DNA from 4 places in the Nesterenkonia sp. CL21 genome. Region 3 is predicted to be linked to each of the others. Evidence: riboswitches for the same ligand, from Rfam matches in the RefSeq annotation. Region 3 holds a riboswitch; each other region holds the start of a gene.
What was found. A riboswitch is a leader RNA that binds a small molecule or an ion and turns the genes downstream of it on or off. The one in region 3 is predicted to bind thiamine pyrophosphate.
Positions count from the first base shown of each region.

Region 1: linked by a shared signal. The riboswitch ahead of thiD (bifunctional hydroxymethylpyrimidine kinase/phosphomethylpyrimidine kinase) and the one ahead of thiO (glycine oxidase ThiO) in region 3 are both predicted to bind thiamine pyrophosphate.
Region 2: linked by a shared signal. The riboswitch ahead of thiC (phosphomethylpyrimidine synthase ThiC) and the one ahead of thiO (glycine oxidase ThiO) in region 3 are both predicted to bind thiamine pyrophosphate.
Region 4: linked by a shared signal. The riboswitch ahead of Q7C18_RS09580 (3-oxoacyl-ACP reductase) and the one ahead of thiO (glycine oxidase ThiO) in region 3 are both predicted to bind thiamine pyrophosphate.

Region 1 covers NZ_JAUTWR010000001.1:815,056-822,239, forward strand. Annotated here, with positions in the region: gene Q7C18_RS03655 (histidine kinase) at 1-1,248, shown strand, start outside; gene Q7C18_RS03660 (response regulator) at 1,245-1,964, shown strand; gene chrA (chromate efflux transporter) at 2,070-3,311, shown strand; TPP riboswitch at 3,388-3,492, shown strand; gene thiD (bifunctional hydroxymethylpyrimidine kinase/phosphomethylpyrimidine kinase) at 3,482-4,360, shown strand; gene Q7C18_RS03675 (GTP pyrophosphokinase family protein) at 4,439-5,518, opposite strand; gene Q7C18_RS03680 (sugar-binding transcriptional regulator) at 5,733-6,728, opposite strand; gene Q7C18_RS03685 (glycerol-3-phosphate dehydrogenase/oxidase) at 6,890-7,184, shown strand, end outside.
Region 2 covers NZ_JAUTWR010000006.1:69,479-76,662, reverse strand. Annotated here, with positions in the region: gene Q7C18_RS10485 (acyltransferase) at 1-1,010, opposite strand, end outside; gene Q7C18_RS10480 (O-methyltransferase) at 1,195-1,971, shown strand; gene thiC (phosphomethylpyrimidine synthase ThiC) at 2,005-3,816, opposite strand; TPP riboswitch at 3,813-3,919, opposite strand; tRNA gene Q7C18_RS10470 (tRNA-Ser) at 4,050-4,134, opposite strand; RNA gene ffs (signal recognition particle sRNA small type) at 4,301-4,397, shown strand; gene Q7C18_RS10460 (hypothetical protein) at 4,475-5,005, shown strand; gene Q7C18_RS10455 (thiamine pyrophosphate-binding protein) at 5,214-6,905, shown strand; gene Q7C18_RS10450 (sensor histidine kinase) at 7,009-7,184, shown strand, end outside.
Region 3 covers NZ_JAUTWR010000007.1:174,608-181,791, reverse strand. Annotated here, with positions in the region: gene Q7C18_RS11825 (LacI family DNA-binding transcriptional regulator) at 1-219, shown strand, start outside; gene Q7C18_RS11820 (extracellular solute-binding protein) at 383-1,705, shown strand; gene Q7C18_RS11815 (sugar ABC transporter permease) at 1,702-2,661, shown strand; gene Q7C18_RS11810 (carbohydrate ABC transporter permease) at 2,658-3,530, shown strand; TPP riboswitch at 3,546-3,652, shown strand; gene thiO (glycine oxidase ThiO) at 3,642-4,886, shown strand; gene thiS (sulfur carrier protein ThiS) at 4,892-5,131, shown strand; gene Q7C18_RS11795 (thiazole synthase) at 5,136-5,945, shown strand; gene moeB (molybdopterin-synthase adenylyltransferase MoeB) at 5,938-7,184, shown strand, end outside.
Region 4 covers NZ_JAUTWR010000005.1:99,896-107,079, forward strand. Annotated here, with positions in the region: gene Q7C18_RS09570 (carbon-nitrogen hydrolase family protein) at 1-587, shown strand, start outside; gene Q7C18_RS09575 (hypothetical protein) at 724-1,248, opposite strand; TPP riboswitch at 1,341-1,436, shown strand; gene Q7C18_RS09580 (3-oxoacyl-ACP reductase) at 1,529-2,377, shown strand; gene Q7C18_RS09585 (LLM class flavin-dependent oxidoreductase) at 2,380-3,735, shown strand; gene Q7C18_RS09590 (aminodeoxychorismate lyase) at 3,716-4,669, opposite strand; gene cls (cardiolipin synthase) at 4,785-6,278, shown strand; gene Q7C18_RS09600 (hypothetical protein) at 6,411-7,184, shown strand, end outside.

The DNA of each region.
Region 1 (7,184 bases), on a different contig from region 3:
CGACGGGGCGTCGGCATGACCAGGCCGCAGGGCCTGGACATCGCGATGGCGCTCGCGGTCACCGCCACCCTGTCGATCATGATCTCAGCGGACCAGGCGGGGGACCGTGCCCCGGACGTTCTCGCCTACCTCTGGGCCGCCGGGCTCGGTGCGCTGATGCTCGTGCGCCGCAGCCACCCGCTGCTGGTGCTCTGGCTCACCGTGCTCGGCCTGTTCGCCTACTACAGCATCGGCTATCCGGTGGTGGGACTCAGCGTGCCCACCGCTGCGGCCCTGTTCTCCGCCGCCGAGCAGCGTGGTCCCCGCTGGCCGGCGCTCGCCGCCGTCGTGCTGCTGCTGGTCAGCTACACGGCGCGGCTCCTGCAGGGCCAGGATCCGGTCCAGATCCTCGGCTACGAGGCGGCGGGACATGTGGCGCTGATGGCCGCAGCGATCGCTCTGGGCGATGCCCTGAGGACACGCCGCCGTCTCCAGCGCCGCACCGACGAGCTGGTGGAGACCAGCGTGCGCCTGGAACGCAGCCGAGCCGCCCGTCAGCGCAGTGACGACCGCACGGCGCTGGCTCGGGAGCTGCATGATTCGCTCGGACATCAGATCTCCGTGATCACCCTGCATGCCGATCTGGCCCGAGAGGCCGCCGAGGACGATCCCGGCGCCGCACAGGAGGCCATGGACGTCGTGGCTCGCACCGGCCGCACCATGCTCGATGAGCTGCGCAGCACGGTCCGCCAGCTCCGGAAGGAGGCCGATGGGGACGATGCGGAGGACCCTGACCACGCCGCTGACGCCGTGAGCGCCCCGTCCAGAGTGCCGCCTACGCTCCACGGCCTTCGGCGATCCGTCATCCCGGCGCTCCCGCTGCGCATCAGCTGTCACATCGAGGTCCCGGTGGCGCTGCCGCCGGCCCGGGAGGCGGCGGCCCATCGGATCGCCCAGGAGGCCCTGACCAACATCGTCCGGCATTCCCGGGCCGAGGAGGCTCGGCTGTGGATCGGGCTGACGGACGGCGGCCTGGGGGTCGAAGTCGAGGATCCCGGGCCGCGGCGGGAACCTGCCGCCGCGCACCACGGAAGCCGCCCGGCGGCCGGTCATGGGCTGCAAGGCATGCGGGAGCGCGCGGAGGCCTGCGGCGGATCGCTCGAAGCGAGGCCACAGGCCGACGGCTTCTTGGTGCGGGCCCTGCTGCCGCTGCCTTCGGACCCCGAGGAGCGTCGCCGCCCGCCTGCTGCCCCAGGGAGGACACCGTGACCATCCATGTCGTGCTCGCCGATGATCAGGACCTCGTCCGGGCGGGGATCCGGGCGCTGCTGGCCCGCGGAGCGCAGGAGGGCGGCGCCTCCGGGACTCTGGGCGACGAGCCCCTGGAGGTCGTAGGGGAGGCCGTCGACGGCGACGACGCGCTGCGCGTGGTCCGCCGGACCCGCCCTGATGTGGTCCTGATGGACCTGCGCATGCCCGGCACCGACGGAGTCGCCGCCACGCGAGCGATCCGCGCCGACCCGCAGCTGGACGGTGTGCGCGTGCTCATCCTGACCACCTTCGACGACGACGCCGACGTCCTCGACGCCGTCCGCGCCGGAGCGGCCGGATACCTGCTCAAGGACACGCCCGCCGAGCAGCTGAGGGGCGCGGTGAGGACCGCTGCCGAGGGCGGGAACCTGCTCTCTCCGCAGATCGCACGCCGACTCATGGAGCACGTGGCAGCGCTGCCGAGCCCTGCGAGCGGCCCCGACGACGGCGCCGGACTCGATCTCAGCGAGCTGACCGACCGCGAGCATGAGGTGCTGCGCGCGGTGGCGCAGGGCCTGACCAATGCCGAGATCGGTGCCACCCTGCATCTGAGCCCGGCCACGGCGCGCACCTACGTGAGTCGGATCCTGCACAAGCTCCATGCCCGAGACCGCACCGAGCTGGCCATCCTCGCCCATCGGGCGGGACTGGGGCCTCCCGAGCCCCGGGGCTGAACCTGATCCCGTGCCTGATCTCCGTGCCCGTGCCCGAGCCCGTGCCTGAGCCCTTACCTGCTGCGTTTCCCCGCCGTTCACCTGCTCACGTCAGTCTGGAGTCCTGTGACCCCTTCTTCACCGTCCCACGGCCCCGCCCGCGCTCATGACGGCAGTGTCCTCGAGGTCTTCCTCGTCTTCCTCCGTCTCGGGCTGACGTCCTTCGGCGGCCCGGTGGCTCACCTCGCCTACTTCCGCGAGGCCTTCGTGGAACGCCGTCGATGGCTCAGCGAGAAGGCGTATGCGGACCTCGTCGCCCTGTGCCAGTTCCTGCCCGGCCCGGCCTCCAGCCAGGTGGGCATGGCGCTGGGGCTCCAGCGGGCCGGCTGGGGCGGCATGGCCGCGGCCTGGTTCGCCTTCACGATGCCGTCGGTCGTCCTGCTGGTCGTCGTCGCCTACGGGGTCTCCGCCGTCGGTGACCTCTCCGACGCCGGGTGGATCCATGGGCTGAAGGCCGCGGCTGTGGCGGTCGTGGCCCACGCGGTGCTGGGGATGGCCCGGACGCTGACCCCGGACGCGGCCCGCGCCACCATCGCGGCGCTGGCGATGATCACCGTGGTGCTGGTCCCGCACCCGTTCATCCAGGTCGCTGCGATCGCCGCGTCAGGAGTGATCGGTCTGGTGTGGCTGCGGCCCGAGACCCCGCAGGCGCGGGAGGAGGATGCCTTCACCGTGGCCGTCTCCCGCCGTGTCGCCGCCGCCGCGCTGGTGCTCTTCGGGATCCTGCTGGTGGGCCTGCCGCTGCTGGTGGCCGCGGCCGGGTCAGCGGCCTGGCACGCAGCGGCCCAGCTGGTGGACCTGTTCTACCGGGCCGGCGCCCTCGTGTTCGGCGGTGGACACGTGGTCCTGCCGCTGCTGGAAGCCGAGACGGTCGGTTCGGGCCTCGTGGACCCTGAGGTCTTCCTCGCCGGCTACGGCGCGGCCCAGGCGGTGCCGGGGCCCCTGTTCACCTTCGCCGGATACCTGGGGGCCTCCACCACCTCCGGTCCCAGCGGCGTGGTGGGGGCGCTGATCGCGGTGGCGGCCATCTTCCTTCCCGCGGCACTGCTGGTGGTGGGCGCCCTGCCCTTCTGGGAAGCGCTGCGCGGCGCCCCGCTGGCCCGACGCGCACTGACCGGTGTCAACGCCGGGGTGGTCGGAATCCTCGCGGCCGCCCTGTATGACCCGGTCTTCACCGCCGGAGTCCTCGACGTCGGTCCGGGGGCCCTCGGGCTGGTCGTCGGGGCATTCATCGCGCTGAACAGCTGGAGGGTGCCGGCGTGGGCGGTCGTCCTCGTCGCCGGCGTGCTGGGGTGGCTTGTGCTGTGACGGGCCCACGCGCCGTCGAGAGGCGATCAGCCGGGAACGTGGGTGTGAGGGCGCCCACCGCGCTGGACTAGACTCGATCATCGGCACGGGGTGCCGCGTCCCCGCAGGGGACCTGGCTGAGACCACACCCGTTGAACCTGCACCTGATCATGCTCGCGAAGGGATGCCCGATGACCTCACCTGCCTCTGCACCGCGCCGCTCCCCGTCAGGCGTCCGGGAGATCCCCAACGTGCTGTCCATCGCCGGGACGGACCCCACCGGCGGGGCCGGCATCCAGGCGGACCTGAAGAGCTTCGCCGCCCACGGAGCCTACGGCATGGCGGTGGTCACCGCACTGGTGGCGCAGAACACCGAAGGTGTCCGTGACATCCACCTGCCGCCGGTGACGTTCCTTCGTGCGCAGCTGGACGCTGTCAGTGACGATGTCGCTCTCGATGCGGTCAAGGTCGGCATGCTCGGCACCGTGGAGGTCATCGAGACCGTCGCCCAGTGGTGGGACGGCCTGCCGGACCGGCCGTGGCTGGTGGTGGACCCGGTGATGGTCGCCACCTCGGGGGATCGGCTCCTCCAGGCGGATGCCGAGCAGGCGCTCATCGAGTTCCTGCACCGTGCGGACCTCATCACCCCGAACATCCCCGAGCTGGCTCTGCTGGCCGGGCAGGAGCCGGCCGCCGATGCAGCGACGCTGGTCCGGCAGGCGCGGAGCGTCGCCGACGCCCACGGCGTGGTGGTCCTGGCCAAGGGTGGACACTTCGACGACGACGAGGTCGAGGACATCCTGGTGCATCCGGCCGACGACGACGGCGCTCGCCCGGACGAGGGCCGGCACGTCTCCGAACGGGTGCGCACCACCAGCACCCACGGCACCGGCTGCTCGGTGTCCTCCGCACTGGCGGCGCTGCGGGCGCGAGGTCTCAGCTGGGATGAGGCCGTGCCCCAGGTTAAGGTGTGGATGACTGAGGCGCTGCGCGACACGCAGCGCCTCAACGTCGGGCACGGGCACGGGCCCATCCAGCACTTCGCCCAGCTGTGGGGGACGCAGGGCTGATCCGGACGCCGGACCGGCTCGCAGACGACGGACCCCCTGGGTGCCTGGACGCCGGCCGGTTGCCGCTCTGTGCGCGGCTCAGTTCTGCTGCGAGGAGGCCTGCTGTGCGATGTCCTCCCACTTCCACGCGGCGCTGGAGGCCTGTTCTCCGGGGAACTCGCTCTCGGGCACGTCCTCGTCGGGGAACCACGGTCCGGTGCGAGGGCGGTCGGCGGCGGCCGGCGTCGGACCGGTCGCGCCCTGCCCGGAGCTCGGCGCCTGTTCCTTCAGGGCGGTGACGCGATCCCGGATGTCCGCCATCTGGCGGTCCAGCGCGGCGGCCTTCTCGGCAGCGTCGCGCAGCTGGTCGTGGATGTCGTCAGGGACCTCACCGGAGTAGGTGTAGTAGATCTTGTGCTCCAGGGAGGCCCAGAAGTCCATCGCCACCGTGCGGATCTGCACCTCCACGTAGACGAACTCGGTCCGGTTGGAGAGGAACACCGGAACCTGCACGATCACGTGCAGGCTCTGATACCCGTTCGGCTTGGGGCTGCGGATGTAGTCCTTGACCTCCACCACGCGCAGGTCCGGCTGGCTGCACAGCATCTCGGCGACCCAATAGGCGTCGGAGACGAAGGAGGTGGTGATCCGGATCCCGGCGATGTCGCGGATGGAGCCGCGGATGCCCTCCAGGGTGGGCTCACAGCCGTAGCGCTGGACCTTGTCCAGGATCCGGTCCAGTGACTTCAGCCGGAAGTTGACGTGCTCGATGGGGGAATAGTCCCGGGTGTGCTCGAACTCCTCGCGCAGCACGTTGATCTTGGTCAGCACCTCGTCCATGCCGAACTTGTAGTGCAGCTGGAACTCGGTGAGCTGGCGGCGGATGTCGACCATGCGTGGCACTGCCCCGGTGGTGCCGTTCTTGCCGGCGTTGGTGTGCAGCTGCCGCAGCAGCTGCTGGTAGGTGTCGTCGTCGGCGACGGCGTCGGTGCGGGCGATCGCGGCGCCACGGGTGCGGCCTGCCTGGCGCGGGGGCTGGTCCTCCGCGTCGTCGGCGCGCGTCGGGCCGTCCGGGCGAGAGCGGCCGGCGGAGGGAGAGTGCTGCTCACGGGGGGAAGGGCTGGGCCCATCGGCAGACAGGAGACGGCTGTCGGCCTCAGTGGACTGGCCAGTGGACATGGTCACTCCTTCGTATTCCGTCCCGGCGCGTCGATACGAGCCGGGGTGTCGAGTCGGTGCAGCTCGACCCCTTCGATTGTCGACCCTAGGAGCGGAACCTGTGAAGTTCCTCGACGCATGTGGCCGAATCGAGACCTGGGAGCTGTTCTCCGCGGACCGCGCGTGGTGCTGCTCATGCCGATGCTCAGGCCGCCGGCCTACGTCGCGGGACGCCTCAGCCCTCTGCCACCGCCTGGTCCCGGTGCTGGCCGTACGCCAGGCGGTCCGCGGAGATCTGGTCCAGCACCAGATCGGTGACCAGACCCGCGGCCAGGGCCCCGCGCAGCGCGGGCACCTTGTGGGGACCGTTGACCACGCACACGCGCCGCGGCACCTCCACGAGCTCCGTGGGCACCGGTCCGGAGCCCCTGCTGTTCAGTGCGATGTCCTCCCAGCTGCCGTCGGCCCGGAGGAACACGGTGCACACGTCACCCACCACCTGCTCGGCGCTGAGCGCGTTCAGGTCGTCGCGGCTGAGGTATCCGCCGGAGTAGACCTGGGAGGCCTGCCCCTCCGCGAAGGTCCCGACTCCGAAGACCGCGAGGGAGGCGCGGCGGTGCATGTCCAGGATGCGGCGGGTCGAGCGTTCCCGCCACAGCGCCTTCTTCGTCTCCTCGTAGTCGAAGAACGCCGGCACGGCGAACACGTGGGCCCGGGCGCCGTAGGCCGCGGCGAACCGCTCCACCACGCCGATTCCGGTCCCGAGCGGAGCACCGATGCCTTCCGGCTCCGAGTTCACCGCGCCGTTGAGCTGCACCACATGCAGGTCAGGGACCTCGCGCCGGTTCAGCCGCGCCACCACCGAGGTCATCGTCTGGCCCCAGGCCACGCCCACCACAGCCCCCGGGGTGACGAGCCGGTCGATGAGCCCGGCGGCCAGCACCGAGACGCTGTCGCTGCGGCGTGCGGGGTCGTCCCCGCGTTCGGAGACGGCCACATGGGCGCGCACCCCGTAGAGCTCACCGATCCGATGCTCCAGGGCGCTGGTGCGGTCCACCGGGGGATGCAGCGAGATCCTGACGATGCCCTGACGACGCGCCTGCTGCAGGAGCCGGGACACGGTGGAGCGGGAGACGCCGAGCTCCGCCGCGACGGACTGCATGGTCCGATGCTCGCCGTAGTACATCCGTGCAGCGTGGTACTCCGCCTTCTCGCGGTATGAGGCCTTCATGGTGTGCAGTATGCCCCAATGGTGCACGTTTGTGCAGAAGGCTTGAGAAGATGCGCTGGACCCGATGAGATGGACCACACATCACCGTCCACGTGACAAGGAGATCGCCGGTGAGAGCAGAGCCGCTCAGCACAGAGACCCGCCGCGAGGCCCTCGAGGCGATGGCGGGGACCAGTCCCGAGGACCCCTTGGACGTCCTCGTCGTCGGCGGTGGAGTCGTCGGCGCCGCCGCAGCCTTCGACGCCGCCACGCGCGGACTCCGCGTCGGCCTGGTGGAGTCGCAGGACCTCGCCCAGGGCACCTCGTCCCGCTCCTCGAAGCTCGTCCATGGCGGGCTGCGCTATCTGCAGATGCTCGACTTCAAGCTGGTCTCTGAGGCTCTCCGGGAGCGCGACCTGCTGCTGAAGCACACCGCGCCGCATCTGGTGCGGGCCCTGCCGTTCGTCTTCCCGTTCG
Region 2 (7,184 bases), on a different contig from region 3:
GCCGGGGCGGACTTCTGACGTGCTGCGCGCTCCTTGAGCCTCGTCGCCACCTGTTTCTGCCGCGGGTAGACGTAGAGCCACGTGGTCCAGGGCCGCAGCCACACCATCAGCAGCGTGAGCGCCAGGCCCAGCACCGTGGTGATGCCGACGTGCCAGATCGGAGCGACCTCCATGCGGGCGAGCACCCGGTGGATGACCACCAGGATCGGGAAGTGCGCCACATAGACCACGATCGAGCTGCGGCCCGCCCATTCGAAGAACGCCGAGATCCTGCCGCGTGGGAGCCGCGGAGCCAGCCAGAGGATCACGCCCAGGCCCAGCAGCGAGATCCCGGCGGCCTGCCAGGTGCCCATCCGCAGCGCCAGGTCCTCCCGGCCCAGATGGGAGAAGACCGCGGCGACGACGGCCATGGCCACCACCAGCATCCAGGGGGCCCGCAGCCACCGGTCCATGTACCGGCAGGCCCAGGCGCCGAGGAAGAAGAACGCCCCGTAGTACAAGGTCTTGTGGGGCAGCCCCGACGGGACCTCCATCAGCACGACGGCGGCCATCATCGCCGCCGAGATCAGCAGGAAGGGGAGCTTCTGCAGCAGGGCGGCCAGCGTGTAGCAGATGATCAGGGCCAGCAGGAACCACAGATAGTCGCCGGTGATCCAGTAGGACAGCTCGAAGGGCCCGTTGCGGTAGACGAACACCCCGTAGAGCACCATCCACACGGCCGCCGGCCAGACGATGGCCGCATACTTGCCCCACAGGTACTGGGGCAGCGGCTTGGCCAGCGAGCGCGGCAGCAGCATTCCGGACAGGAACATCAGCAGCGGCATCCGGAACGGCTCCAGGTACCGGTTGGTGAGGATCCATTCGCGGATGCCGGAGCCCGTCGACGTCGGGATGGACGCCGCGTGGAGGATCACCACCAGGATCACCGCCACGCCGCGGAGCAGGTCCATCCACTGCATGCGGCTGCTCGCGGGGGACTGCGCCGTGATCGGGCTGCTGGGTGTGGACATAGGTGTGTGCAGGTTCCTGGTTCGGGGAGGGAGGACTGCAGGAAGTGTACCGGTCCGTCCCGTCCAGATCCTGGAAGTTCCCTGAACGTGCTGGTCGACGGTGCGTGCCGGGGCTCGACCGCGGGGGACGGCGGCGGCATCCGTGCCCTTCCCTCCGTCCTGACGGGGACCTAGGGTGACGACCATGGACACCTCTGATGCGCACACCACCGCTCCTGACCGCACCCCGGCTGAGATCCCGACGCCGTCGTCGTCACTGGCTCGCTCCGGTCCCGACGTCGGCGCCCCGGCGGCCGCCGCCGTCGACGCCTACGTGGAGCAGACGGTGGCGCGCCCCGGACCCGAGTTCGCCGAGGTGCAGCGTCGGGCTGAGGAGGGCGGGCTGCCTGCGATCGAGGTCTCTGCCGCGCAGGGCAAGCACCTGGAACTGATGGTGCGCATCTCCGGGGCGCGTCACGTGCTGGAGGTCGGCACCCTGGCCGGGTTCTCCACCCTCTGGATGGCCCGAGCCCTGCCCGCCGAGGGGCGCCTGGTCACCTGTGAGGTGGAGCCCCACCACGCCGACGTCGCTCGGGCCAACCTGGACGGCGCCGGCGTGGGGGAGACGGTGGACATCCGCGTGGGCCCCGCCGAGGACACGCTGCTGAGCCTGGTGGACGAGGTCGCCTCAGGGGCCCGTCCGCCGTTCGACCTGGTCTTCCTCGACGCCGACAAGGCCGGCAACCCCCGCTACCTGGAGCTGGTGATGGAGATGGTGCGGACCGGGAGCGTCATCATCGGGGACAACGTGGTCCGCGGCGGCGCGGTCCTGGACGCCGAGTCCGAGGCCCCGGACGTCCAGGGCATCCGCCGCTTCCTCACGCTGCAGGGTCAGCACCCTCGCCTGGAGGCCACCGCCGTGCAGACGGTCGGGGCCAAGAGCTGGGACGGGTTCAGCCTGGCCGTGGTCACGGACGGCTGAGGCGGTTCCCGCCCTCGTCGAGCGGGGCGCGGCTCAGGACTCCGCGGCTGCTCCGGGCGGCCCCACCGGGATCTCCGGCTGCAGGTAGACGCTGCCCCCGGCGGCGGCGAACTCCCGGCTCTTGGCGGCCATGCCCTGCTCCACGATCCTGCGCTGGTCCTCCGCTGAGCCGAACTCGTCGCGGATGTCCTGGGAGATCCGCATGGAGCAGAACTTCGGTCCGCACATGGAGCAGAAGTGGGCGGTCTTCGCAGGCTCGGCCGGCAGGGTCTCGTCGTGGAACGCCTGGGCGGTCTCCGGGTCCAATGCCAGGGCGAACTGGTCCTTCCACCGGAACTCGAAGCGGGCCTTGGACAGCGCGTCGTCCCGCGCCCGGGCGGCCGGATGTCCTTTGGCCAGGTCCGCGGCGTGGGCGGCGATCTTGTAGGTGATCACCCCGGCCCGGACGTCCTCGCGGTTCGGCAGCCCCAGATGCTCCTTCGGGGTGACGTAGCACAGCATGGCGGTGCCGTAGCGGGCGATCTCGGTGGCCCCGATCGCGCTGGTGATGTGGTCATAGCCCGGGGCGATGTCGGTGACCAGCGGCCCCAGCGTATAGAACGGTGCTCCGTGGCAGAGCTCCTGCTGACGCTCCACGTTCTCTCGCACCAGGTGCAGGGGGATGTGGCCCGGGCCCTCCACCATGACCTGCACGTCGTGCTCCCAGGCCCGGCGGGTCAGCTCCGCCAGCGTGTCGAGCTCCGCGAACTGGGCCTCGTCGTTGGCGTCCGCGATGGAGCCGGGACGCAGCCCGTCGCCCAGGGAGAACGCGACGTCGTAGGCGGCGAAGATCTCGCACAGCTCGTCGTAGTGCGTGTAGAGGAAGTTCTCCTGGTGGTGGGCCAGGCACCAGCCGGCCATGATGGACCCGCCGCGGGAGACGATGCCGGTGACGCGCTCGGCGGTCAGCGGCACATGGCGCAGCAGCACTCCGGCGTGGACGGTCATGTAGTCCACCCCCTGTTCGCACTGCTCGATCACGGTGTCCCGGAAGACCTCCCACGTGAGGGCCGAGGCGTCGCCGTCGACCTTCTCCAAGGCCTGGTAGATCGGGACCGTGCCGATGGGCACCGGGGCGTTGCGCAGGATCCATTCTCGGGTGGTGTGGATGTCATCTCCGGTGGAGAGGTCCATGACGGTGTCCGCACCCCACCGGGTGGACCACCGCAGCTTGTCCACCTCCTCGGCGATGGAGCTGGTGACCGCCGAATTGCCGATGTTGGCGTTGATCTTCACCAGAAACTCCCGTCCGATGACCATCGGCTCGGACTCCGGGTGGTTGATGTTGTTCGGAATGATGGCCCGCCCGGCCGCCACCTCGGCGCGCACCTTCTCCGCGTCACAGCCTTCCCGCAGGGCCGCGTAGCGCATCTCCTCGGTGATGACGCCCCGCCGCGCGTAGTGCATCTGGGTGACCTTCCTCCCCGGAAGGGCGCGGCGCGGCACGGGACGTCTGCCGCGCCACTCGTCGCTGGCCGCCCCGCGACGCACCGCCGAGCGGCCGTCGTCGTCGAGGTGACGCCCCCGGCCGGTGTACTCCGCGGAGTCCTGCCGGGAGAGGATCCACGGTTCGCGGAACGGCGGCAGCCCGTCCAGCGGGTCGCCGCCGGGGCCCGCCGTCCGGTAGGCCTCGAACGGCTCATTGGCGGAGCCGTCCGGCGAGTCGTGCAGGTGGATCCGGGTGACGGGGACCTCAAGGCCGGAGCCGTCGGTGATGCTGGCCCGCTCGTGGGCGGGGTGAGCCTCCTCCGTGGGGGAGGCGGTGGTGTTCGCCGAAGGGGCGGTGCGCACAGAGAAATCGCTCATGATGAGCCCTCACTTCCTACGCCGGCATGACCCGGTCAGGTTCGACGGTCCAGGCGTGCATCGCCTGATCTCAGCCCCTGCAGGGGCACCCGTGTGGACTCGATGAGCGTAACGCACCTCACGACGCCGGCGTCGGCGTGTGACGAGGTGGCCTGGGGCGATGTGCCCCGAAGGGGTCGCTCGGAAGACGAAGGAAGGCCCCCGGTCTGTGACCGGGGGCCTTCTCATCAGGGCGGAGGATAGGGGATTTGAACCCCTGAGGGTGTGAACCCAACACGCGTTCCAAGCGTGCGCCATAGGCCGCTAGGCGAATCCTCCTTCACCGCTCGATCCGCAGGTGCGAACACCTGGCGTCGCGAGGGCAGGCTCCATGCTAGCGGACAATCCGGGCAGAATGCACATCGAGTCCGGATCCATGTCCTGAGGGCCCGGCAGAGGGCCGCGCCCGGTTGGCGCCGGCGGCGATCTCCGGGCTACGATGGTCCCCGGCCCCACGTGTGGTGTCATCCTGCTGAACTCCCCCAGGACCGGAAGGTAGCAAGGGTAGGTGGGCTCTGGCAGGTGCACGTGGGGCCACTTCTGTCTTCACGGCTGCTGCCTTCAGGGTCCGTCCTGAGGATGATGACGGCGCCGATGCCGGCCGCGTAGCGTCGAAGCCATGACGACCCACGCGCCGACCAGGACCTCGTCCAGGACCTCATCCCCGCTGCTGGAGATCTGCCGCAGTCCGGCGGGCCAAGGAGTGCTCACCGGAGTGAGCGGACTCGTGCCCGTCCGTCGCTATCCACGCTGGCTGCGTGGCACGCTCGTCTGGGCCCCGACCCTGCTCGTCGCCGCCGCCGGATTCGCCCCCGAGCGGGTCCAGCAGGCCGCCCGCGCCGCCGGTGTGGACCTGGATCAGGAGACCGGTGACTCCGCTGATGAACCCGCTGGTGACCCCATTGAAGACGGGGGTGACGAGGGTTCGGGCGAAGGCGCCGCGCCCCTGCCGGCTCGTCTGGGCCTCGGCCTCCTCTGTGGGGCCGCCACCTACGGTGTCATGCGGATCAGCCTGTGGTCCGACACGGCCCTCGAGTCGGCTCTGCGAAAGGCTCACGTCCCCGCTCCTCGCCTGGTCATGGCCGCAGCCGGCGGCGTGGCCGCCTGGGGTCTGGCGGAGCGGGAACGGCGTCAGGCAGGCGCCGCCTGAGGCGACCGGCGGTCCCCTGCGGAGGGGCACACCGCCTCACGTCGGGCCCCTCGCCCTGGTGCTGAGCGGGCCGATTCCCTGAGACACGGGTCTGTCGCCTAACGTTTCCGTACAGGGAAGGAATGCGCCCCGTGATCCGGGGCGCCCTCACCACCACCGATCTGCGGCCGCCCACAAGGCGCGCCGCCCCTCACGGAAGGCGAACCCCATGCCCGACACCCGGTCCACCCCGAACGTCCCCACACCGCCCGGCTACACGATCGGGGACTACCTGCTCGACCGTCTCGCCGAACTGGGCCTCACCGAGCTCTTCGGCGTCCCCGGCGACTTCAACCTCAGGTTCCTCGACCACGTGGTCGCCCACGAGACCATCCGCTGGGTGGGCTCCGCCAATGAGCTCAACGCCGGCTACACCGCCGACGGCTACGCCCGCATCCGCGGCATCGGCGCCTTCCTGACCACCTACGGGGTCGGCGAGCTCTCCGCCATCAACGCCCTGGCCGGGTCCTACGCGGAGTCCGTGCCGGTGGTCCAGATCGTCGGCGCCCCGCCCAAGGAGACCCAGGCCTCGGGCCGGAAGATCCACCACTCGCTGGGTGACGGCGACTTCAAGCACTTCCTCCGCATGGCCGAGGAGGTGACCTGCGCGCACGCGGACCTCGACGCCGCCACCGCCACCTGGGAGATCGACCGGGTGCTGCGCGACGTCGTCTTCCGCCGCCGCCCCGGCTACCTCATGCTGGCCGCCGACGTCGCCGAGGTCCCTGCCTTTCCGCCCACCGAACCGCTGACCACCGACCTGCCGGTGACCACGCCCGGGGCGGAGGCTGCCTTCGAGGAGGCCCTGCGTCGGTTCCTGCCCGGTCGCCGCACCGCCGTGCTCGCTGACCTGCTGGTCCACCGCCTCGGCGCCACCGAGGAGCTCGCCAGCTTCCTGGGGGACACCGACCTGCCCTTCGCCACGCTGGCCTGGGGCAAGACCCTGGTGGACGAGTCGGATGAGAACTTCGTGGGCATCTACGCCGGCGCTGCCTCCCAGGACCGTGTCCGCGACGTCATCGAAGGTGCCGAAGCGCTGATCACCCTCGGCGTGGAGTACACCGACAACACCACTGCCGGGTTCTCCATGGACCTGGACCCCGCCCGGATGGTCGACGTCACCCGCTTCGGCGCCCGCGTCGGTGACGAGCTGTTCACCCCCATCTCCCTGGAGCGGGCGCTCGCCGTGGTGCACCGGGTGGTGGCCGACCTCGACGACGTCGTCCCCATGCCCGCCGCACAGGCGCCCGAGCCGGAGGCCCCGCGCCACCCGGCCGAGGGCCCGCTCACCCAGAACGGAATGTGGGAGATCCTGGCCTCCCAGCTGGAGTCGGAGAACATCGTGGCCGCCGACCAGGGCACCAGCTACTTCGGCATGGCCACCCACCGGTTCCCGGCGAAGTCCACCTTCATCGGCCAGCCCATGTGGGGCTCCATCGGGTACACTCTGCCTGCCATCCTCGGGGCAGGCCTGGCCGACCGCAGCCGCCGGCCCATGCTCCTGATCGGCGACGGCTCCGCCCAGCTGACCATCCAGGAGATGGGCGTGATCATCCGGGAGAAGCTGCCGGCTGTGATCGTGCTGGTCAACAACGACGGCTACACCGTGGAGCGCGCCATCCACGGCCCCGATGAGGTCTACAACGACATCGCCCCCTGGCGGTGGGAGCTGGTGCCGCAGCTCTTCGGCGCCGCGGAGGAGGACCACCTCTTCCGCAGGGCCACCACCGAGGCCGAGCTGCTGCAGGCCTGCCAGGACGCCATGGAGAACCGCGACAAGCTGGTGTTCATCGAGGCCGTGACGCACCGTGACGACATCCCGCAGCTGCTGGAGGACGTGGCCAACGCCCTGAAGCGCTGACTCTGGCCCGCCATGATGCCCGGTCCGGGTGCAGTTTTCTGCACCAGGACCGGGCAGCTGCCCGGCTCGCCGTCCCCGCCCAGGCCGCTTAGGCTCGAAGATGATGACGACGACACCGCAGCCCCAGGCCAGCGCGGCGCCCGACGACGGCGTCCGGCTCAGCCTGCGGGCTCGGCTGGAGCGGATGGTCACGGAGCTGATCTCCCTGACCACCGGGTGGCTGGTCTGGATGCTGCCGATGACGGTGTTCCTGCTGCTGTGGCGGTTCCTGGCCTCCAG
Region 3 (7,184 bases):
TTGGAGGAGCTTCACGGCCAGGGTGAGACCCTCGCCGTCGTCGGCTTCGACGATCTTCCCGAGGCGCGCTACTTCGACCTGCCGGTCACGCTGCTGGCCTATGACAAAGCCGGAGTCGGGCGGACTGCGGCCCGCCTGCTGCTGGAGCGTGCGGCCGCTGAGGATCCCGCCCCCCGGCATGTCACGATGCCGGTCGAAGCACGGCAGGTCGAGTTCTGACACCTCTTGACATGACAGCGCTGTCCTGTGATTCTGGCTCCACTTGTGACGCAGGGCACATCACCGGATGCCGGTGGGGAGGGCGGCAAGGATGCACGTCGGGCAGCAGACAGGGTCAGAGGTCGGCCGTCGGTCGTTCCTGAGATTCGTCGGAGGCGTCGGGATGGTCCTGCCGCTGACCGCGCTGACCGGCTGCGGGGGATCAGCATCCGCGGACGGGCACGTCATCCGTATCGCCTATCAGCAGTTCGGCTCGGGGACCCTGTGGGAGGACTGGATCAACAGGGCGGCCGAGCGCCACACCAGCCGACACCCTGACCATACGGTCGAACTGGTGCCCATCGTCGCGGCGGAGAACGACTACTACACCAAGAACGAGCTGCTGATGTCCTCACCGCGGACATCGCCGGACATCTCCTACGCGGACACTTTCATCCTGCTCTCCGACGTCGGCGCCGGCTACCTCCAGCCCATCGACGATTTTGTGGCTGGCTGGGAGGGGTGGCAGCAGATCGCCGAGGCGTCTCGAGAGGCCGTCACGGCAGAGGACGGGTCCACCTATGCGATTCCCACCCATACCGACACCCGAGCGATCTGGTTCAACAAAGAGGTCTTCGCCCGAGCCGGACTCCCGGAGGACTGGGCGCCTCAGAACTGGGAGGAGATCCTCGAGGCGGCGCGCATCCTGAAGTCCGCGCTTCCCGACGTCTCGCCTCTGGTGATCTACTCCGGCAAGTCACAGGGCGAGAAGGCCTCCATGCAGGGCTTCGAGATGCTTCTCTACGGCACCGGCTCCACCCTGTACGACGAGGACAGCCACCGCTGGGTGATCGGCTCCGCGGGATTCCGGGACTCCCTCCAGATGCTCGAGACCGTCTTCGCGGAGGACCTCACCCTCAGCCTCGCCCAGAACCTGGACCCCAATATCAGCGAGACGATCTACTCCCGGCTGCTGCCTCAGGGGGAGCTCGGAATGGTCATCGACGGTTCCTGGGTGTCACAGAACTGGGTGGAGGGCGGGACCAGCCCGTGGCCCGAGTGGACCGAGACCATGGGTCTGGCGCGCATGCCGACGCAGAACGGCCAGGACCCGGGCTATGTGACGCTCAGCGGGGGCTGGTGTCTCACGCTCCCCCAGTACGCCGACGACCCGGCGACAGCCTTCTCCTTCATGGAGACACTCTGCGAGAAGGACATCATGGTCGACTTCACGATCGCCAACAGCTACATCACCGTGCGCGATGACGTCGCCGCCGACGAGCGGTATCAGGACTATTCGCCGACCGCGGAGTTCTTCACCTCGTTGCTCGACGGCGCCCACTACCGTCCGGCTCTGCCGGCCTATCCCGAGGTGTCCAACGCGATCCAGGAGGCCATGGAGGCAGTGATGACCCGTTCCCAGACGCCCGACCAGGCGGCGGCCGCCTACGACTCCGCCGTGACCGACATCGTCGGCTCAGAGAACGTCCAGGACGAGTCCGCATGAGCGCCCCCGCCGCCACCATCGAGACCCGGAGTCCCGACACCGTCGATCGGCAGGAGGAGAGGCCGCGGCAGAACCGGACCATCGGTGATCGCCTCACCGCGCGTCGAGCCGTCCCGATGGTCCCTGCGCTCGGCCTGCTGCTGCTGTTCATGGCCGGCCCGATCCTCTACTCCCTGTGGCTGGCCTTCACCGACTCGGCCATACGGGGCGAGGGGGCGGCCGAGACCTCCTTCGTCGGGTTCGAGAACTTCATGCAGGCATTCTCCGACGAGCAGTTCTGGAACTCCGTCGGACTGACGCTGGTGTTCACCGTGGTGTCCGCCGTGATCGGGCAGAACCTGCTGGGCCTGCTGCTCGCCCTGCTGATGGAGAAGGCGCACCGGGTGGTGACGTTCGTCGTCACCGCGATCGTGATCGCGGCGTGGATCCTCCCGGAAGTCGTCGCCGGCTACCTGCTCTACACGTTCTTCGCCGATGAGGGCAGCCTCAATACGATCCTCGAGACGGTCGGCCTGCCCCCGCAGGACCTGCTGTTCAGCCTGCCGATCCTGGCCGTGGCCTTCGCGAACATCTGGCGTGGCACGGCATTCTCGATGCTGGTCTACTCCGCGGCTCTGGGCAGCATCTCCGCCGAGATCCAGGAGTCTGCCTCCGTGGACGGAGCGGGACCGCTGCGTCGCCTCTGGTCCGTCACGCTGCCGCTGCTGCGGCCCGCTGTCGCGACCAACCTCATGCTCATCACGTTGCAGACGCTGTCGGTGTTCGGCCTGATCTTCATCATGACCGGTGGAGGACCAGCCCAACAGAGCCAGACCCTGCCGCTGTACATGTACGAGCAGGCCTTCTCCTACGGCCAGCTCGGCTACGGGACCGCGGTGGCCCTCCTGCTCCTGATGATCGGGGCGATCGCTTCGATCCTGTATCTGCGGCTGCTTCCCGAGGAGGACAAACGATGACCACCACCGCGCGGCATGACGTGCCGGTCTCCCGGGCTGGGCGAGGTCGGCGAGCACGGACCGCCGAGGCCGTGTCCACGGTGGTCATGATCTTCCTGGGCGCCGTCTTCCTCATCCCGCTGCTCTGGGTGGTGCTGGCGGCCTTCAACACCGATGCCTCGCTGGCGGTGGCCTGGCCGGAGACCTGGAGCCTGGGCAACTTCTCGGCCATCTGGAACGCCGAGACCACCTTCCGACCGATCGCGAACTCGCTCATCCTCTGCGGCGGGGCGACGCTCGTGACGATGACGGCGGCGGTGCTGTGCGCCTACCCGATCTCTCGGTACCGGTTCCGGGGAAAGCGGCCCCTGCTGCTGACGATCATCTTCTCCACCGGGCTACCCATCACCGCGATCATGATTCCCGTCTACTCGCTCTTCGTGCAGATCAACCTCATCGACTCGATGGCCGGGGCGATCCTGTTCCTGGGCGCCTCGTCGCTGCCCTATGCCATCTTTCTGACCAAGGGCTTCATGGACTCAGTGCCGCTCGAGATCGAAGAAAGCGCGTGGACGGAAGGGGCCGGCGTCTATCGGACCCTGTGGGCTGTGGTGATGCCCCTGATGCGTTCAGGGCTCGGAGTGGCCACGCTGTTCACCTTCGTGATGATGTGGGGAAACTTCTTCGTCCCGTTCATGCTGCTGCTCAGTCCGGACAACCTGCCGGCAGCGGTCACCCTCTACACCTTCTCCTCCCAGTACGGCCAGGTCGCCTATGGGCAGCTGGCCGCGTTCTCGCTGTTCTACTCCCTGCCGGTCATCGTGCTGTATCTGTTCGTGGGGAGGAGCCTCGGCACCGGATTCATCGCTGCGGGCGGCGTGAAGGGCTGACCCCCTAGAATGGAACCGGAATTCCGTGGGAGCCCGGGCAGGCCGGGCTGAGAGGGCGAAGCCGCCGACCACTCGGACTCGATGCGGGTCATGCCGCCGTGAGGAGGAGATGTGGGCGTCACCGTCGTGGGAGCAGGAGTCGTCGGTCTGCTCTCGGCGTGGGAGCTGCGCCGGCAGGGGCACCGGGTCACGGTGATCGCGCCGGACATCGCCCAGGGCGCCAGCTACGCGGCCGCCGGCATGCTCGCCCCCATCAGCGAGGTGCAGTACGGCCAGGACCGGCTCTACCCCCTCATGACCGCCTCTCGGGCGGAGTATCCAGCTTTCCTGGCCACGCTGGCCGCCGCCGTCGACGCCCCCACCGGGTGGCGGGAGAACGGCACGATCCTGCTGGCCGCCGATCGGTCCGACCGCGACGCTGTCGCCCGGCTGGTGGCCGTCCAGCAGGCCCACGGCATGGAGGTGGAGCCGCTGACCTCCTCGGCGCTGCGGCGTCGCGAGCCGGGCCTCGCGCCCGGGATCTCCAAGGGGTGGGACGTCCCCAGCGACCACCAGGTGGACCCCCGGCTGCTCGCGGACTGTGCGGTGCAGGCCCTGCAGGCGCCGCTGGACGGCGCGCGGTTCCCCGACGCCGGCCCGCCCGCCGATCTCATCCAAGCCCGCGTCACCGCCGTCCACGCCGACGGGCCGGGGCGCACCGGGGTCCGGCTCACCCTCGACGACGGCACCGAGCGCTCCGAGTGCTCCGAACTCACCGACGACAAGATCCTCCTGGTGCCGGGACTCGGCTACGCGGACATCGCCGGACTGCCCGAGCAGACGCCCCTGGATCTGCGGCCCGTCCACGGGGACGTGCTGCGCCTGAAGGTCCGCCCCGGGCAGCTATTGCCCGGGGAGCAGCACATCGTGAGCGCCACGGTCCGGGCCACGGTGGCCGGCCGCAGCGTCTACCTGGTGCCGCGGGCCGACGGCGGGCTCGTCGTCGGGGCCTCCTCCCGGGAAGACAGCCTGCCCGGCACCCACGCCGGCTCCGTGCAGGAGCTGCTCGACGACGCCGTCGCGGTGCTGCCGGGCGTCAAGGAGACGGAGCTGGTGGAGATCACCACCCGGGCCCGGCCGGGCACCCCGGATGACATCCCGTACCTGGGCCGCTGCGAGCAGGCGCCCGACGTCGTCGTCTCCACCGGCTATTCTCGACACGGCATCCTGCTGGCGCCGCTGGCCGCCCGGCTCGCGGCGGCCCTGCTGAGCGACGACGGCGAAGCGGCCCTGAGCGAGGAGGACCGCCGGATGCTGGCCCATATGAGCCCCACCCGCTCGCTGACCGCACCACAGATGACCCCCACAGGATTGTGAGAGACATGCTCACCGTGACCATCAACGAGGAAGACGTGAAGTTCGACGACGGCGCCACCGTCGTCGACGCCGTCGCCCACACCACCGGGCGTCAGCTGAACCCGGACGGCACCCCCGCCGACGGCGGCCGGCTGGGCGTGGCGGTGGCCATCAACGCCGCCGTGGTCCCGCGCAGCGCCTGGGCGTCCACCACGCTGAGCCACGGCGAGGAGCTCGAGATCGTCACCGCAGTGCAGGGCGGGTGAACGCATGACCGCACAGACCGCACAGACTGCGCCGACCACCCCGCCGCCCCTGCAGGTGGGCGACTACACCCTGGCCAACCGGCTCATCATGGGCACCGGCGGCATCACCGACCTGGAGGCCCTGGAGCGCGCGCTCATCGCCTCCGGCACCACGCTGACCACGGTGGCGATGCGCCGCTACAGCCCAGAGACCAAGACCAGCGTGTTCGCCATGCTGGAGCGCCTCGGCATCGACGTGCTGCCCAACACGGCCGGCTGCTACACCGTGAAGGACGCCGTGCTCACCGCCGAGCTGGCCCGTGAGGCCCTGGAGACGAACCTCATCAAGATCGAGGTCATCGCCGACGAGCACACTCTCCTGCCCGATGTCATCGAGACCTTGGAGGCCACCGAGCAGCTCGCCGACCGGGGCTTCATTCCCATGGTCTACACCACCGACGACCCGGCGGCCGCGGTGCGCCTGGAGCAGGCCGGGGCCGCCGCCGTCATGCCGCTGGGAGCCCCCATCGGCACCGGCCTGGGGATCCTGAACCCGCACAACATCGAGCTCATTGCCTCCCGGGCGAACGTGCCGGTGGTGCTCGACGCCGGCGTCGGGGCCGCCTCCGAGGCCGCACTGGCCCTGGAGCTCGGCTGCGACGCCGTGCTGGTCGCCTCCGCGGTCACCCGCGCGCAGAAGCCCTATGACATGGCCCGCGCGATGCGGCTGGCCGTGGAGTCCGGGTGGCTCTCCGCCGGGGCGGGGCGCATCCCGCGCCGTCGTCACGCCCTGGCCTCCTCCGCGATGGAAGGAAGGATCGGCACCGTTGACTGAGACACGCCGGACCCAGATCAGCGACCTCTCCCGCACCCAGCTGGAACGCTTCCAGCGGCACCTCTCGCTGACCGGCTTCGGTCCGGAGGCGCAGCTGCGGCTGCTCGACTCCCGGGTGCTGGTGATCGGCGCCGGAGGGCTCGGGGCGCCGATCCTCACCTACCTGGCCGCCGCCGGGGTGGGGACCATCGACATCGTCGACCATGACGTGGTCGACCGCTCCAACCTGCACCGGCAGGTGCTGCACTCGGAGGCCACCATCGGCCGGCCCAAGACCGAATCCGCCGCGGCGGTGATGCGCGGGCTGCACCCGGAGGTCACCGTCCACGAGCACCGCGAGCCCATCGGGCCGGACAACGCCCTGGCGCTGGTGGAGACCGCGGACATCGTGGTGGACGGCTCCGACAACTTCGCCACCCGCTACGTGGTCTCCGATGCCTGCGAGATCGCCGGGAAGCCGCTGGTCTCCGGCTCCATCCTGCGCTTCGCCGGGCAGGTCAGCCTGTTCTGGTCCGCTCCGGATGAGGCACACTGGCGGGCCGAATGGGACCAGGCCGGGCGCGGCCCCACCTACCGGGACCTCTACCCGGAGGCCCCCGACGCCGGGGAGGTCCCCACCTGCGCGGAGGCCGGGGTGCTCGGTGTGCTGCCCGGAGTCATCGGCACGCTCATGGCCACCGAGACGATCAAGTTCCTCGCCGGCGTGGGGGAGACCCTGCTCGGCCGGGTGATGACCTATGACGCGCTGACCGCCTCCTTCCGTGAGGTGCGGCTGCTGCCGGACCCGGACCGGGAACCGGCCACCAGCATCGGCGCCGACGTCGCCGGACTGGGCGGCGGACCGGGTGGCGCCCCGGCCTCCGCAGGAGCCGCCTGCGCGGTGGAGGAGGATCCCGCTCTGCACCCGGTGGAGGGCGAGACCGATCCCTACACCGGGCATCCCTTCGGCCCGGAGGACATCGGGATCCGTGACCTGCAGGCCGCCGTCGAGGCTGGACGCGTGGCCGGCGTGGTAGACGTCCGCGAGCCCTGGGAGTATGCCGCCGGACATGTGGACGGTGCGGTCAACGTGCCGCTGGGGGAGCTGTGGCACGGCTCGCCGGTGCCGGGCCTTGAGGAGGCCAGCGAGGACCGCCCCGTGGTGCTGTACTGCAAGATCGGCGTCCGTTCGCGGCAGGCGCTCGCGGTGCTGCGCCACCGCAATCCCGACGCCGGGCTGCGGAACCTGGTGGGCGGCTA
Region 4 (7,184 bases), on a different contig from region 3:
GCATGTTCACCCCGGCAGAGCCGGGGGAGCAGGGCCGCGCGCGGGTGACCAATACGCTGCTGGCGGTGGACGGCGAGGGCGTGCTGGCCACCTACGACAAGATCCATCTCTATGACGCCTTCGGCTTCCAGGAGTCCAAGACCGTGGCCCCCGGTGAGGAGCCGGCGCGGTTCACTCTCGACGGTGAGCTCCTCGGCCTGGCGACCTGTTACGACATCCGATTCCCGAGCCTGTTCACCGCCCACGCCCGGGCCGGAGCGCTGGCCACCATCCTGCCGGCGTCCTGGGGTGCCGGACCCGGGAAGGTGGACCAGTGGCGGCTGCTGGCCCGCGCCCGGGCGCTGGACTCCACCCAGTACGTGATCGCGTGCGGTCAGGGCCTGCCCGCAGCGGCCGGGGTCGAGGCGGTGGAGGGGGCGCCCACCGGGGTGGGGCGCTCCATGATCGTCTCGCCCACCGGGGAGGTGCTCGCCGAGGCCGGCGAGGCCCCGGAGCTGCTGGTCGCCGACCTCGACGCCGACGTCGTGGCCGCCGCCCGGGAGAAGCTGCCGGTGCTGGCCAACGCCCGGGAGATCCCGCAGGGCTGAGGGTTCCTGCCCTGTGCTCCTGCCCTGAGCCGGCTCGCGGCATCCCTGTCCCCCCTCCAGGGGTGAGGGCGTCAGCTGGCGCGCCCCGCTTCACGAAGGCGATGCGTCCCTGAAAGGGGGGGGACAGTGCGAGGGGTCAGGGCCGTGGAGGAGCCGAAGTCCTGCCCCTGCTCTGGAGCAGAAGGCGTGCCCAGGCCACGAACGTCACCAACGGGAAGGACAGGCTGGTCACCAGCCAGGGCACCATCCAGGCGCCCTGAAGTCGCGTCATCTCCAGTGCGGGCCCAGCCAGGAGCCCGACGACGGCGGCCAGCCCGGCGAGCGCGATCGTGACCTTCAAGGAGACGACGACGGCGCGGGCCAGCCCGGCCGCCGCCGCGGAGGCGACACCGGCCGTCCCCGCGGCGCGGCCAGGGGCGGCCCGGCGCAGCGCCGGGAACAGCAGCAGCGTCAGGACCATGCCCGCGACCGCCGCGACGACCGTCGGCGCGGTGATGAGCACCGGCACCCAGCCGATCGCTCCCGCGAAGCCCGCCCCGGTGGCGTCGAGGTCCGTCAGGACGCTCGCGAGCACCCACAAAGCTCCGATCGCACTGACGAGGGCGGCGGGGTAGGCGGCGCTCCGCCAGGCGAGCTGGAGAGCGGTGTGTGGCGTGGGCATGGCAAAACTCCAGGTCAGATCTCTCTCACCGTACCTCAGGCGGGTCAGCCGCACACCGACTGGCTGTGACGCCCGCCATGTGATGAGATGAAGGCTGTGACACGGGGTGCCGCGCACTGCGGCTGAGATGACACCCGTCGAACCTGATCCAGTTAGCACTGGCGAAGGGATTGTCCGGCATGTGCGGCGCTGATCCGCACGGCGCCAGACCCGGTGACCTCCATCGGTGTCCAGTGCGCATCGCCCGCGGGCCGCCTTCGCCTCGAGACGAGAGGCAACCATGAGCACCGACACGGCACTCAACGACGCCGCACCCACCAGCACCGCGTCCACCACCGAATCCGCCGCCGGCCCCCACGACGGCGCCCTGCCCCTGAGCGAGCAGGTCGTCGTCGTCACCGGCGGCGCCCGCGGCCTGGGCGCGGCCCTGACCGCCGCGTTCCTGCGCGAAGGCGCCCGCGTGGTGGTCAACTACCACTCCTCGCAGTCCGCCGCCGACGAGATCGCCGCCGCCCACCCCGAGCAGGCGCTCGCGGTGCAGGCCGACGTCCGCGACGCGGAGCAGGTCCGCAGCTTGATCAGCACCGCGCGCGAGCACTTCGGACGACCGGTGACCACGGTGGTGAACAACGCTCTGGTGGACTTCGCCTTCACCGGCGATGCCCGCTCCAAGGCCCACGAGATCACCGCCGAGGAGTTCGAGGCGCAGTTCGCCGGTTCGGTGACCGGCCCGCTGAACCTCATCCAGGCGGCCCTGCCCGGGATGCGCGAGGTCGGCCAGGGCAGGGTCATCACCATCGGCACCAACCTCTTCCAGCACCCGGTGGTGCCGTACCACGACTACACCGCGGCCAAGGCTGCGCTGCTCTCGCTGACCCGCACCTTCGCCGACGACCTCGGCCCCGACGGCATCACCGTCAACATGGTCTCCGGTGGGCTGCTGCGCACCACCGACGCCTCCGCCGCCACCCCGGAGGAGGTCTTCGACGCCATCGCCGCGGGCACCCCGCTGCGCAAGGTCACCATCCCGGAGCAGCTGGCTGACGCCGCCCTGTTCTTCGCCTCCCCGTGGTCGCGCGGGGTGACGGGGCAGAATCTGATCGTCGACGGCGGGCTGGTGAAGGGCTGAGCATGGGAGCGGTCGCACCGGAGGTCAAGCTGAACCTGTTCCTCTTCGGCGTCGGGCACCACAAGGCCGCCTGGCGCGCACCGGACTCTGCGGTGGAGCGGCTCGGCGACGTCGAGCACTACATCGAGCTGGCACGCCTCGCCGAGCGCGGAAAGCTCGACGCCGTGTTCTTCGCCGACGGCCACTCGCTGGGCATCGGCGCCGTCGAGGACGGGCCCACCTGGTTCCTGGAGCCGCTGACGCTGCTGTCGGCGATGAGTCAGCACACCGAGCGGATCGGGCTGGTCAGCACCGTGTCTTCGACCTTCTGGACCCCGTTCCACGCCGCCCGGCTGCTGGCCAGCCTGGACCACATCAGCGGCGGGCGCATCGGCTGGAACGTGGTGACCTCCATGTTCGACGCCGAGGCGCAGAACCACTCCTATCCGTCCATGCCCGCTCATGCCGAACGCTACGGACGGGCTGAGGAGTTCATCGACGCCGTCACTCGGCTCTGGGACTCCTGGCCGCAGGAGTCCCTGCTCCACGATCGAGACGGGCGATACGCCGACGGCGGCCTGATCACTCCCATCGATCATCAGGGAGAGCACTTTCAGGTGGCCGGGCCGCTCAACGTCCCGCGGCCGCCGCAGGGCCGGCCGGTGCTCTTCCAGGCCGGGGCTTCGGACCAGGGTCGAGACCTGGCCTCCCGCCATGCGGAGGCGATCTACGCGGTCGCCTATGACGCCGAGGCCGCGCGTGAGTACAGCACTGACATCCGACGCCGGCTCGCCGCCGCAGGCCGCGACCCCCAGGGCACGGCGATCATGCCCGGACTGGTCACCTATGTGGGCTCCACCATGGCGGAGGCCCGCGCCCAGCAGGCCGCATTGGATGCACTGCTGCCCACCGAGGCCTCACTGCGCCAGCTCAGCGTGTTCGTCGGCCAGGACACCTCGGACTGGGAGCTCCACGCGCCCGTGCCGGAGCTGCCCCCGTTGGAGGAGTTCACCGGGCCGCAGGGCCGCTACGCGACGATCCTGCGGATCATCGCCACCGAGCGGCCCACTGTCCGGCAGCTGCTGGGCCGGCTGGCCGCCGGGGGAGGGCACTGCACCATGGTGGGCACGCCGGAGTCGATCGCCGATGAGATCGAACACTGGGTGGACTCGGGCGCCGCCGACGGCTTCAACCTCATGCCGCCGGCCCTGCCGGGGAGCCTCGAGGACTTCGTGGACCATGTGGTCCCGGAGCTGCAGCGTCGCGGACGGTTCCGCACCGACTACATCGGTACTACGCTGCGAGACCACCTGGGGCTGGCCGTGCCCGAACGGAGCACAGCCGTACCGGCTGCGGCGTTCAGTCCAGCGGGTGGCTGACCGGCAGGTCCTCGGCCAGCAGGTCGATCAGCTCCGCGGTCAGCTCGTCGTCGACGGCCAGCTCGGCGTCGTCGAGACGAGCGATCGGCGAGACCAGCCGCACGGAGGAGGCCAGGAAGACGTGGTCGGCGTCGAGCAGGTCCTGCGGCGTCAGCGGCCCATAGCCGAGATCCCAACCGGCCTTCTCGGCGGCGGCGAAGATCGCGCCCTGGGTGGTGCCGGGGAGGATCCCGGTCTCCAGCACCGGGGTGATGAGGCGGCGGGCTCCGTCCGCGCCGCGGGTGACGATCAGCACCGTGGAGGTCGGGCCTTCCAGGACCTGGCCGTCGGAGGTGGTGTAGATGACGTCGTCGAAGCCGTGGTCCTTCGCCCAGCGCAGGGAGGCCATGTTCACCGCGTAGCTGAGGGACTTGGCTCCCAGCAGCAGCCAGGGGGCGCGCTCCGCCGCCGTCGAGTCGTAGCCGCGGTCCAGCAGCGTCACCGCCACCGGCTTCCCGCGGGTGGCGCGCATCGCGTCGGTCACCGGGGTCAGCAGCGCCCAGTAGGTGCCGGCGAAGGCGGGATCGTCAGAGGCGGGTTCGCCCTCCACGCCACGGGTGGCCACCAGCTTGATGGTCAGCTCCTCGGGCAGGGCGCCGCGGGTGCGGTACTCCTCGAGGCCCAGCTCGACGGCGGCTCGCCAGCTGGCCGCCGGCGGGAGGCCGATGTCCAGGATGTCGGCCGACCGGGCCAGGCGCTCCAGATGCGCCTCCAGCTTGCGGATCCGTCCGGCCTCCGCATACATGGTCTCGAAGACGCCGTCGCCGCGCACGGCGCCCAGGTCCGTGACCCGCAGCTGGGGCTGGTGCGGGTCGAAGACCAGACCTTCAGGGTGCTCGACGTCGATCCGCACGGCGACGGCGGCGACGGAGTCCTCGTGGAAGTGCTCAGCCATGCCCCTCAGCATAGGGGTCTGGCGGGTGGAGGAGAACATCTGACACCGTAGGATGGTGAGCTGGACGGCGCCCTGATCAGGGCGGAGGGACGCAACAGACAGGGCGGGACGAGCGATGCTGTGGCCACTGAGCGGCCTGGGGATCGAGGGGCTGCCGCAATGGATCGTGCTCATCATCCTCATCTTCGAGGTCGGTGTGCGCCTGGCCGTGCTCGGCATCATCCCGGACAACAGGCGCCCCAACACCGCCATGGCGTGGCTGCTGGCGATCTTCTTCATCCCCGTCGTGGCCCTGCCCCTGTTCCTGATGATCGGCCGCAACAAGCTCTCGGCGCGCCGACAGGAGCGCCAGCGCAGCATCAACGCGGCCCTGCTGGAGGCCACCAGTCATATGGACCTCTCCGACCAGCTGCGGGACAAGGACGAGCAGCTCGGCGCCACGGCGGCCCTGAACAGGAAGCTCGGCGCCTTCCCGCTGCAGGAGGGCAACCGGATCGAGCTGATCTCGGACTACAAGGCCTCCTTCGACTGGATGGTCCAGGCCATCGACGAGGCCGAGGACTATGTGCACGTGCTGTTCTACATCGTCGGTGACGATCCCGAGTACGCCGGCCCCGTCCTGGACGCCCTCGAACGCGCCTCCGCCCGCGGCGTGCAGGTTCGCTTCCTCTATGACCATCTGGGCACCCTGCGGGTGAAGGGATATCGGCGGCTGAAGCGCCGACTGAAGCGGTCCAGCATCGAGTGGCACCGGGTGCTGCCCATCCGCCCGCTGCGCCGCCGGTTCTCCCGACTGGACCTGCGGAACCACCGCAAGATCGTCGTCGTCGACGGCAGGCACGCCCTCACCGGCTCCACCAACCTCATCGAGCCCCATTACCAGCGCCCGTCTGCCGCACGGATGGGTCGGGAGTGGGTGGAGCTCAACGCGGTGATGACCGGCCCCGCCGTGACGGGGCTGGACATCGTCTTCGCCTCCGACTGGTATGCCGAGACCGGAGAGAACCTCGGCGAGCACCTGCTGGTGGACCCAGAGGCCGACGAGGCCGCCGTCGGAGGTTCTCTGGCCCAGGTGGTGCCCTCCGGCCCGGGGTTCCCCGACGAGAACAACCTGCGGCTGTTCAACGACCTCATCTACCAGGCCACCGAACGGCTGGTGATCTGCACCCCGTACCTGGTGCCGGACGACTCCCTGCTCTACGCGGTCACCAACGCCGCCCACCGTGACGTCGAGGTCATTCTGCTGGTCTCCAAGAAGGCCGACCAGTTCACCGTCCAGCACGCCCAGCAGTCCTACTATGAGGCGCTGCTCAACGCCGGGGTGCGGATCTTCCGCTACCCGGACCCGGATGTGCTGCACGCCAAGTTCATGATCATCGACGACGACGTGATGGTCATCGGCTCCTCCAACATGGACATGCGGTCCTTCTCGCTGAACCTGGAGGTGACCCTCATGGTGGTCGACGAGCAGAAGGTCCGTGAGGTGGAGGAGGTCTTCGCCTCCTACATGGCGATCTCCAGCGAGCTGCACCTCGAGGACTGGAGGCAGCGGCCCTGGCACGTGCGCTACTTGGACAATGTCTTCCGCCTCACCGCGGCCCTGCAGTGACGTGTCCTCACGGGCGCCTGGACACATGAGGTACCCTCAGAGGCTGTCCGTGCTCAGCTGAGCAGATGCTCTAAGCTGGAAAGCGCTCGCACACCAGACATTCATCCAGGTGAGGCCACCAATGGAGGGGCGATGATCCGAGATCGCACGCCACCGACGACGTCGGCGGCCGGTGCACGGCGCATCGCCATGCCCTCGGCTCTCCTGGCGGCCGTGCTCGGGCTCAGCGGCTGCGGCTCGGACGGGGAGGGTTCCGAAGCACGGGACACCTATGCCGCCGTCTCCTCCGCCGAGGATGCCGAGCACGACGACGGTGAGGATACGGCAGAGGACGCCTCCGCGGGGATGAGCGAGAGCGACGTCGACGACGAGGCCGCGGCCCGGCTGGATGCCCTCAGCGAGGATGAGTTCCGCGAGCTGCTGCTGGAGGAGGACGAGCTTCCCTTCGAGCCCGACACCTACGTGGAGGAGTCCGGGGCAGAGTACTTCCACCAGCACATCGGCGTCACCGGGGACACCTACGTCACCGGCTTCGGCGATGAGGAGTGCACCCGGCAGATGGACGGGATCAACGAGCGCCTGGTGGGCCAGGACCCCCAGGACGGACTGATCCGGCAGGCCTCCCGCGCGACGGAGACCGGGGAGGAGCGCCTCTACCTGTGGATGCTCAGCTACGCGGAGGCCGTGGACACCGAGCCCCTCTGGGATGACGTGCTCGACGCCTGCGAGGGCCGTCGTCTGGAGGACGGGGCCGACACCATCGACTTCTCCGCGTTCGCCGCCGCAGGATTCCGCGGGCTCACCATGGAGATGGGCGTGGAGAACGGCTCCGACGTCGTCGAGATGGACGGGTACTCCGCCACCCGCGACATGGGCCGCAACCTGCTGATGATCAGCGCGGTCAAC